Regions from separate parts of the Paenibacillus sp. cl130 genome, predicted to be linked through region 1. Evidence: predicted binding sites of a transcription regulator. Region 1 holds the regulator's gene; each other region holds the start of a gene.

Region 1 (3,186 bases):
ACGCGATAAAGTCAGCCTTGTTGCCCGCTGCCAACGCTCCTACTTCTTTTAAACCAATCGACTTTGCACCGTATTCTGTTGCAAGACGCAGCGCTTCACTTGCAGGAACTGCCGTAGGGTCACCGGATACACCCTTGTGAATAAGTGCCGCCAGACGCATTTCCTCGAACATATCCAGGTTATTATTGCTGGCAGGACCATCCGTTCCGAGAGAAACAGTAACCCCTGCACGCAGCAATTCAGGCACTCTGGCCACACCACTTGCCAGCTTCAAGTTGCTACCAGGATTATGCGAAACCGCTACACCACGTTCAGCCAGTAAAGCTATTTCTTCGTCGTTCAAATGAACGCCATGGGCAACAAGCGAAGGACGGGAGAAAAAGCCAAGCTTATCTAAGTGTGCAACTGGACGCAAACCGTAGTCGCGTACGTTTTGCTCCACTTCGGCGATCGTCTCAGACATGTGCGTATGCAGTGGCAAGTCCAGATCATGCGCAGCTTGTACGAATTTTTCAATAAACGCAGGTGGACATGTGTATGGCGCGTGCGGAGACATCATCGTTGTAATACGCCCGTCTGCTTTACCATGCCAGTTACGCGCAAAAGTCACGGCCTCAGCCAGCTTGATTCGCTGTTCTTCTTCCGAGCATAGTCCAATTGCTCCACGCATCAGACTTGCACGAATACCTGACTCTTCAGCTACACGAGCCACCTCATCCATATGATCGTACATATCCAGGAAGGTCGTTGTTCCACCTTTCAGCATTTCCAGCACAGACAAGGACGTACCCCAGTACACGTCCGTAGATGTAAACTTGGCTTCCATAGGCCACATTTTCTCCTGAAGCCATACTTGAAGTGCCAAGTCATCTCCATGCCCACGCAGCAGAGACATCGCCGCATGACCATGAGTATTAATCAGACCAGGTAAAAACAATAGCCCCTTACCATCGATCGCTTCCGTCTCTTCCTCACCCGCAGGCAAAGTTTCGCCAATATAAGTAATACGGCTATCCTCCACAATCATAAAACCATGGACTACCCCAGCTTCTGATCCATTTACGGCAAAAGAGCCGTTTTTAATCATCCATTTATTCACTGTCATATTGTGTTTCTTCCTTTCCGTCCTCCAAATAATAAGCGAGGCTAAGCAAATCAGTTGTAAAGTCTGTGGCATGAATCCGAATGTTGGCCGGTGCCTTGAGAGTAGTCGGTGCAAAGTTCAGAATCGCTCCAATTCCGCTCTCAATAAGCCTGTCAGCCACGTGCTGTGCTTCAAAATCAGGTACGGTAATAATCCCGATTCGAATGTTTTTTTCTCTCACAGTGGCTTCCAGTTCATCCATCGGTTGAACGACCAATGTATTGATCTTGGTCCCTACCTTATCTGGAAACGCATCAAATACTGCTACAATCTTCATATTGTCTTTTAAATAAGCGTTATAATTCGAAAGGGCTTGCCCCAGATTACCCGCACCGACCAATACGACATTAATTTGCTGGTCGATTTTCAGGATATGGCGTATTTTCTCAATTAAATAAGAAACATCATAACCGATACCCTTCCGACCAAAATCTCCAAAATAGGCGAGATCTTTACGGATTTGGGCCGGGTTCAAATCTAGCCTCTGTCCCAACTCTTGAGAAGAGACCGTAGCCACCTCCCGTTTGTGAAGTGCATTCAGATAACGTAAATATACGGGTAACCTCCGTACGACAGCCTCTGAAATTTTATCTGATTTCATACTTGCTCCCCCTAATTGTAACGAACATACTTAGTGTCCGTCCGTTATGCCTCTGTCTCCGGGGCGGATTGGAGCCATTCGGCGATGCGGGGCACCATTTGCTCCGATGGCATATGCTCCATTTTTGGTCCCGGTAACGAGTACAAAAAGTGCTTTCCGTAATAGGATTCGATCACACGCGTATCGTAAACGATAACGACCCCGTGGTCGCTCGCTGTACGTACTAACCGACCAAATCCCTGTTTGAAGCGAATGACCGCTTGTGGTACAGACAGCTTCATAAATGGATTCTTCTTCTGCTGCTGAAGCAGCTCGCTTTTTGCCTCCAGCAACGGGTGATTCGGCGGTTGAAACGGCAAGCGAACAATGGCCAGACAAGTCAGAGCCTTTCCTGGAATATCGACGCCTTCCCAGAAGCTGCTGGTTCCCAGCAATACAGAAGCTTTGGCTTCCTGAAAACGGCGGGTTAGCTTGCTGCGACTCCCACTGTCCACACCTTGTCCCAGCACAGTAATTTCGCTGGATGCTAAGGCCTCTTTGAGCGGCTCATACACTTGCCGGAGCATCCGATAGGAAGTAAACAGAACGAGCATTCTCCCCCGCGTCGCCTGAGCAGTCGCTCCTAGAGAGCTAACGAGCATATCTACAAAGTGTGCATCTCCTACACTGCCCTTCACGCTTGGGAAATCCCGTGGAATGACCAGCAACACCTGATCCCTGTAATTAAAGGGTGACGGGAGCTGCGAAGTCATCAGCCGCTCTTGATCTGCGGCCTCCTGCAAGCCGAGCTGATCGATCATGTACTGAAACGACTTATCTACCGATAAGGTAGCAGACGTCAGAATAATGCTTCTTTTTTTGTCAAAAAACATTTCTTTCAACTGGCGGCTCACATCGACGGGCACCGCATAAAATTGCAATGATTTACTACGGAATTGCCCACTCGCTTCGAGCCAGTATACGGTTGTTTCATCATCGAGTCGGATAAAAAAGCGCAAATTTTCTCGGATTCCCGCCAAATCCTTGAGCAGACCCGTGATATCTGTAATAAGGCTATCTGCCGCATAATCGTCATGTTCTTCCTTGACGTCCAGCATCAGCTTGTCGCCCTTGCGCAAAATTTCGCTCATCGTTACATATAGCTGATTTTCCAAAGCACCCGCCTGATCCCACTTTGCAGGCTTGGCCGAAGGTTTGAGACGGGAAGAAAACTGTCCTGTTTCACCCGGTGTCGCATCGCTTCGCTCTGGCAACATGCCAAACAGCTTGTCGCTTAGCAGGTCCCAAGTTTCCTTAACCTCTAACACGAGCGGATACATCTGGTCGATGGTTGAAGCCCAATCCGCCGACTTCTCGTGCCCCGATTTTGCCAACTGTTGACGAAGTGAAGGCAGTTGTCCATTCTTGCTGTCTTTGAACAGTCGCGTCAGTGTATGCACGA
Region 2 (3,186 bases), on a different contig from region 1:
TGCCATATTTTCCAACGTCTCGAAGAATATATCCTTTTTCTTCAATCTCATAACGATTACCCCTTTACGAAAATATCCGCAACCTGTTTCGACTGCAATAGACAACCTTTGCTATCTTATCACACTCATCAATGTTTTTGTAATGTTTGTAAAAGCAAATTTCATGATATACGTATACATTGCCCGACATGGAAGGTCATTATCCGACATTTTTTCCCTAAAAAGGTGTATTTCGTTTTCTAATTTGCTTCTATGGTTACATGTTCCTTTAGTGAAGTATCTGCAGGTACCACATGTATATAGGATGTACCTGGTGTTAACGGGATTTCAACCCCATTTTTCATAAAACGAATCGCATCGCCTGGTGTATGTTGCCACTCAGCCTGTATTAACCGTCCTTGTTGAAACACCATGGCCTCTCCGCTACCGTCCAACTCAACACTTAATCTGCCTACATCATCCAACGTTCGATGTCTAGCGCTCATCACAATGACATTGGCTGCTGAGAGCTGTTGGTTATTATTTTGATCCACATGTGACTTTTCGTTCACAAAACGCTTATATTGTTGATCCGCTGGATCATAGGTATAAGATACCCGATAGCTTTTAAGCAAAAATCGGATTTGTAAAGATGATGCAGTCTCGTCCACCATAACTGGGGTTTCACCGGATTTGAGGTAAGAATATACTGGAACGTCCGTCTGCTTGGCATACCCTTTACTATCGCTTCCTTTGCGCAGTCTGTTCACGTCTGTGTATAAATTATGTGGAGGACGACGATCTTTGCTTCGCCAGAAGTAAGCCCCTCCATTTGAAATCTCATCCAGATGTTCCTTCCGCTGCTGCTGTAAAATCGCATAGGCATCTGTGCTTCCCCCTGCGTGTATCGGCAACGCACCATAGGTTTCGCCCAGCTCAATCAAATACGGTCGAATGCTACGGACCGGTCCGATCTTTACATCTCCGCCATGACTTTGGAAAAAAGCGACCAGACGGGTAATCCCACCTTCTGCAAGAACTTCATATACCATGTCTGCCTGGCTAAGTCCTGCCTGTGGACGTGCAGCCGGAGCATTGTTGATCATGACAGCGAGCGGTCGCTCCAAAACTGGCTGCTCCACCGGAAGACCGGTGAGCGGAGCTGTAAATGCCGGAATAGACTGCTCCTTCGGCGGTTCAAGTGCCTCCTTCTCTGTTTCTTGCTTGGTCAGTTGGGGAACGGATTCAGATTCACCCGTATTGGACATAGCAGAACAAGACATCAGCGTCATGCATAACAGAGCTGAGGCCATCACACGCAACCAATGATTTCGTTGGGAAATGGGCCCGGACAAGTTCATCCCTCCACTTAGTTATTTTTCTCATTATAAGCTTTATTTCCTGTTTTTGTCTTGATTGAAGCATGACCAATCTATAGAATACTTATCTGAAGACATTAAAATTTAAAAAATATTTAGACTTTGTGATTTTTATCACAAATAACTGTAACTGAACCTACTACAATAAAGGTGTAGCAAAGATGATCATCCCCAACAAAATGAAATACAACCAACATTATAGATTAAGAAAGAGGAGTGGTTTGAATGTTTAACAGCTGGTTACGTGAGAACAAAGTCGCAATGTGGTTGCTGACTGTAGTACGGGTTTATCTAGGGTATGAATGGATGACCCACGGACTTGAAAAGCTGACAGGTGGATTCGATGCAGGCGGATTTATCTCGGGGGCCATTGCTAAAACAGGTGGAGACCATCCCGCTGTACAAGGCTGGTGGGGATCGTTCCTCGAAGCCTTTGCCCTGCCGAATGTAGGTTTGTTCAACGTCCTGATCCCATTGGGTGAGTTCTTGGTAGGGGTTGGCCTGCTTCTCGGTACATTGACTACACTGGCTGCTTTGATGGCTATGGTTATGAACTTCTCGTTCCTGTTCTCGGGTACAGTAAGCACCAATGCAATCTACCTGCTGTTTGAAATCTTCCTTGTAGTTGCTGGTGCAAATGCCGGAAGAATTGGCTTTGACCGTTGGGTACTGCCCTTCCTGCGTGGACTGTTTCGTAAAAATAAAGATACCTTTCCAGCGGACCCTAGTCGAAAAATAGCTTAAACATCCCAAAATAACCGTTATCCTCCGGGTAATGGTTATTTTTTTTGTGCTGTTATGCTCACAAGAGGTCTTTCAGCTCCTTCTAACTCGAACTCTTTTATCGGATTCATCATCCCCCCAAACGTTTACAAGTTGGATACAACATGGAATGCTCACGATACATTTACCCTATACACTACAGTTACATCAAAGAACGTAATGGAGGGTTATATCATGAAAAAAATTACCAAAGCCTATCTCATGCTCGCAGCCGTAACTTTCACAGTGCAGACTATGGGATTGGGATATACGACATCAGTCAAAGCGGCGACGTCTACTACGACATCTCAGGCAGAAAGTGTACAACTTATCTCCAAGACCTTCGAGCAGCTACTACGCCAACCCGACAAGCTACCTCAGGCATTCACTTATTTGCAAAAGCATATTCAATCCATTCCAGCCTCTCAAGCTACCATCATGGTGCTTCATCTGGAAAATGCGCAGAAACAGCAATTGGATTCCTATGCAAAGACCTTATACCCGGCCTCTGTTCAAACCAAAATAAATCAAATCTATAAACCCGGTGATTCGTTCACAAATGTAATCATCCGTTCAAGCGATGTGAACCTGAAAAAGTTGCTAACTCAAACAAGAGATGCCGGCTACAAACTTGAAACTGCAGAAGGCATGTACTACCCAGTCATCAACTATGAAAAATATAAAGTCTTCGGGAAGCACACCACGACAGATATCCGCAGCTATATTGACATCATGGCGATGGAATCCGGACAGGCGGCTACCAAGGATGCCGCGCTCCGTATCGGCTATCAACAGTTAGCCGGACGAGTGCTGGCACAGGAGGCATTTTTAAACCAATATCCTCATTCCAACCGTACACAAGCTATAAAAAAATTGCACGATCTGTACTTCTTCTATACTTTCTATGGCACGAACAATACGCCATTATTTGATTATGATACCGGGAAGATTCATCCGAATGCGAAAAAAGGGTATCAATTCGTCGTTCAACGTAATATGGATTCGAAGAGTACCTACATTCAAAAGCTGAAAGCATTTATGACACTGTTGGATCAAAATGGAGATC
Region 3 (3,186 bases), on a different contig from region 1:
GAGGCTTACAGGGAAAACTGGATGGAGCAAAGAAACATTTCAGCAAACGACTGAACTCGTATATCCTTTCTTTTTTAAATGTGGACAAATTGTGAATATCTTAAAAAGCTATTGTAATGTGAAAAATATCACACTATAATAAGCGCATGAAGTGAAATAAATCACAAACGCTAACGAGCCGTTTACGTGAAACTATTCACAATTATTATACATTTTATGCCCACACACCAAGGAGGAATTTAACATGAAAGTAGCAGTTATCGGATGTACACACGCAGGCACGGCAGCTATCGTCAATACAGCTAAATGTTATCCAGATGCCGAAATTACCGTTTATGAGCGTAATGATAATATTTCATTCTTATCTTGTGGTATTGCTCTGTACGTAGGTGGTGTCGTCAAAGATCCGCACGGACTGTTTTATTCGTCTCCAGATCAACTGGCTGACTTGGGTGTAGAGACCAAGATGCTTCATGAGGTAACGAGTGTGGATACGGCAGGCAAGACGCTGCATGCACGTAATCTCCAAACAGGTGAAGAATTTACAGACACATTTGATAAATTAATTGTGACTACAGGATCATGGCCCATTATTCCGAAGCTGGAAGGCATTGAACTTGATCATATTTTGCTCTGTAAAAACTATAATCATTCGAATGATATCATTGAGAAAGCCCAGCACGTACAGAACATTACAGTCGTCGGAGCAGGATACATTGGTGTTGAACTGGTAGAAGCGTTCCAAATGAACGGTAAAAATGTAACACTGATCGACAGTGCTGATCGTATATTGAATAAGTATTTGGACCATGAGTATACAGACCGGATTGAAAGTTCCCTGAAGGAACATGGCATTAAGCTGGTACTTGGCGAGACGGTGAGTCGTTTTGAGGGTACGAACGGTAAGGTAAGTAAAGTCGTGACCTCTAAAGGAGAATATGAAACAGAGCTTGTTATTCTCTGCATCGGTTTCCGACCTCAAACGGATCTGCTCAAAGGTCAGGTAGATATGTTGCCTAACGGTGCGATCATTGTGGATAACTATATGCAAAGTAGCTGCCCGGATGTGTTTGCAGCAGGTGACAGTTGTGCAATCCGCTATAATCCGACAGGCAAAACGGCTTATATCCCTTTGGCAACCAACGCAGTTCGTATGGGTACGCTGGTAGCACGTAATCTGGTACAACCAACCATTGCCTACATGGGAACCCAAGGAACTTCGGGTATCAAAATTTACGAAGACAATATTGCAGGAACAGGCATGACGGAAGCGGCGGCAACGGACGAAGGCATGACTGTAGAAGCTGTAACCATTGAAGACAGCTACCGGCCTGAATTTATGCCAACCTCCGAAAAGGTATTACTGAAAGTGGTATATGAGCAGGAGACACGGAGAATTTTGGGGGCACAAATTATGTCGAAGGTAGATTTGACGCAATCCATTAACACGCTATCCGTAGCCATTCAAAATCATATGACCATTGACCAGTTGGCCTTTGTCGATTTCTTCTTCCAGCCGCATTATAACAAGCCTTGGAATTTCCTGAACGCAGCAGGTTTACAAGCATTACCTACAATATCCGAACGGAACCCAGTTACTGTATAATTCGGTTTGTCTGTGACATTGTTCATAAGTTTGTCAACAATCTGAGACGTATGGACGAATCCTTATAGTACAATATAGAGTAGCATAAGGATTAGGGGGTAAGTAGCTTATGGATTTGTTTTATATCCTTTTTCTTGTAGTCGTAGCGCTGGTAGGCCTCGGTGGAGTTATTTGGTTCTTGAGAGCAGTTGAAAAGGAAGAATACAACTAAATGCAAAGCGCGTAGTAGCGCAGTAGATGTAATAATACAGAAAAGACAGTCCTTTTTCCAAGGGCTGTTTTTTTAATGCTTGATAAAGTGATTTTTTTCACAAACATAATCACTGATTTTAAATAAAATATGAAAGAAGAACATTTTAGTGAAAAGATATTAAAGGAGCGGGGACATATGGCGAGCTATAAACCGGGGCAAATTGCCGAAAAGACGGTGGAAACAGGAGTGGCCAAGGCGAACAACCCGTGGACTGTGGCGGTGGTACTGGGATTTTTGGCAGGTGCATTTATTGCACTCGGGTTTTTGCTGGATATACGTGTTATTGCAAGTGCGCCTAAAGAATGGGGAAGCATTGCCACCTTTATTGGAGCTGCGGTGTTCCCTGTAGGTCTGGTATTAGTTTTGATCGCCGGCGGAGAATTGCTGACCGGCAATATGATGGCGGTTCCTTTGGCGAGATGGGCAGGACGGATTAAGACAGGGGCCATGCTTCGTAATTTGGCGATTATTACGCTCAGTAATTTTGCGGGTGCGTTATTCGTTGCATTTTTCTTTGGCCATGTGCTGGGTTTGACAGAAACGGGCCCTTACCTGGACAAAGTGGTGGATATGGCAGGACATAAGCTACATGAAAGCTTTTTGCAGTCTTTTATATCGGGTATAGGATGTAACTGGCTCGTAGCACTGGCTGTATGGCTGGCTTATAGCACAGACTCAATTGGCGGCAAAATTATGGGGATTTGGTTCCCGACCATGGCCTTTGTCGCTATTGGATTTCAGCACGTTGTTGCCAATATGTTTCTCATTCCGGCGGCTATCTTTGCAGGCCACTTTTCATGGGCAGATTATGTTATGAACTTCATTCCTGTCTGGCTGGGGAATTTGGTAGGAGGTAGCCTGTTTGTGGCTGGAGCCTACTGGTTGGCCTATTTAAAAAAGCCTCAAGCCAACGCACATCCAGTGAATGAATCTCCAACCACTTCTTCGGTTGCACATCAAATCCGTTGAGTGATCCTGCTTAATTACGGCACTTTAAACAGCAATAAACAAAGCAAATCCGCCATGACAGGCCCGGGGGAACGAAACCTGTCATGGCGGATTTTTTTGGGAGTGGTCCATGATTTGGCATGGAGGATGAGTGTGCTCTCGTCCCATAATGCCTTGATCTCTTTTACCCTCGGTAAGATATGATGAAACAGGATGTCGAAAAAAATTATGATTCTTAAAAAAATCCGTTTTGCTCTATGCAGCAGACGGATTTTTTTAATATTTTGGAGAGCGGCTGTGTGGGAAAATCCTTCTCTTGCCATAGGCCAAAGCTGTGGATATGATAAGATCAGTGTAATTTTTGGAAACGGTAACGGAA

The links. Region 1 encodes Rex, which represses fermentation and respiration genes when NADH is low (regulators of the CRP and FNR family bind a similar motif). Its sites were predicted from a motif close to TTGTGAAATATTTCACAA; they were not measured.
Region 2: a site for Rex is predicted at 1,461-1,478, ahead of BM358_RS22610 (DoxX family membrane protein). Genes of this name have one in related genera too.
Region 3: a site for Rex is predicted at 1,903-1,920, ahead of BM358_RS14640 (formate/nitrite transporter family protein). Genes of this name have one in related genera too.

Annotation. Positions count from the first base shown of each region.
Region 1 covers NZ_FOYG01000002.1:137,861-141,046, forward strand. Annotated here, with positions in the region: gene BM358_RS06960 (amidohydrolase) at 1-1,105, opposite strand, end outside; gene BM358_RS06965 (redox-sensing transcriptional repressor Rex) at 1,092-1,745, opposite strand; gene dinG (ATP-dependent DNA helicase DinG) at 1,790-3,186, opposite strand, start outside.
Region 2 covers NZ_FOYG01000010.1:49,297-52,482, reverse strand. Annotated here, with positions in the region: gene BM358_RS22620 (DUF47 domain-containing protein) at 1-51, opposite strand, end outside; gene BM358_RS22615 (DUF3048 domain-containing protein) at 240-1,334, opposite strand; gene BM358_RS22610 (DoxX family membrane protein) at 1,584-2,102, shown strand; gene BM358_RS22605 (hypothetical protein) at 2,316-3,186, shown strand, end outside.
Region 3 covers NZ_FOYG01000004.1:496,200-499,385, forward strand. Annotated here, with positions in the region: gene BM358_RS14635 (FAD-dependent oxidoreductase) at 245-1,606, shown strand; gene BM358_RS14640 (formate/nitrite transporter family protein) at 1,995-2,828, shown strand.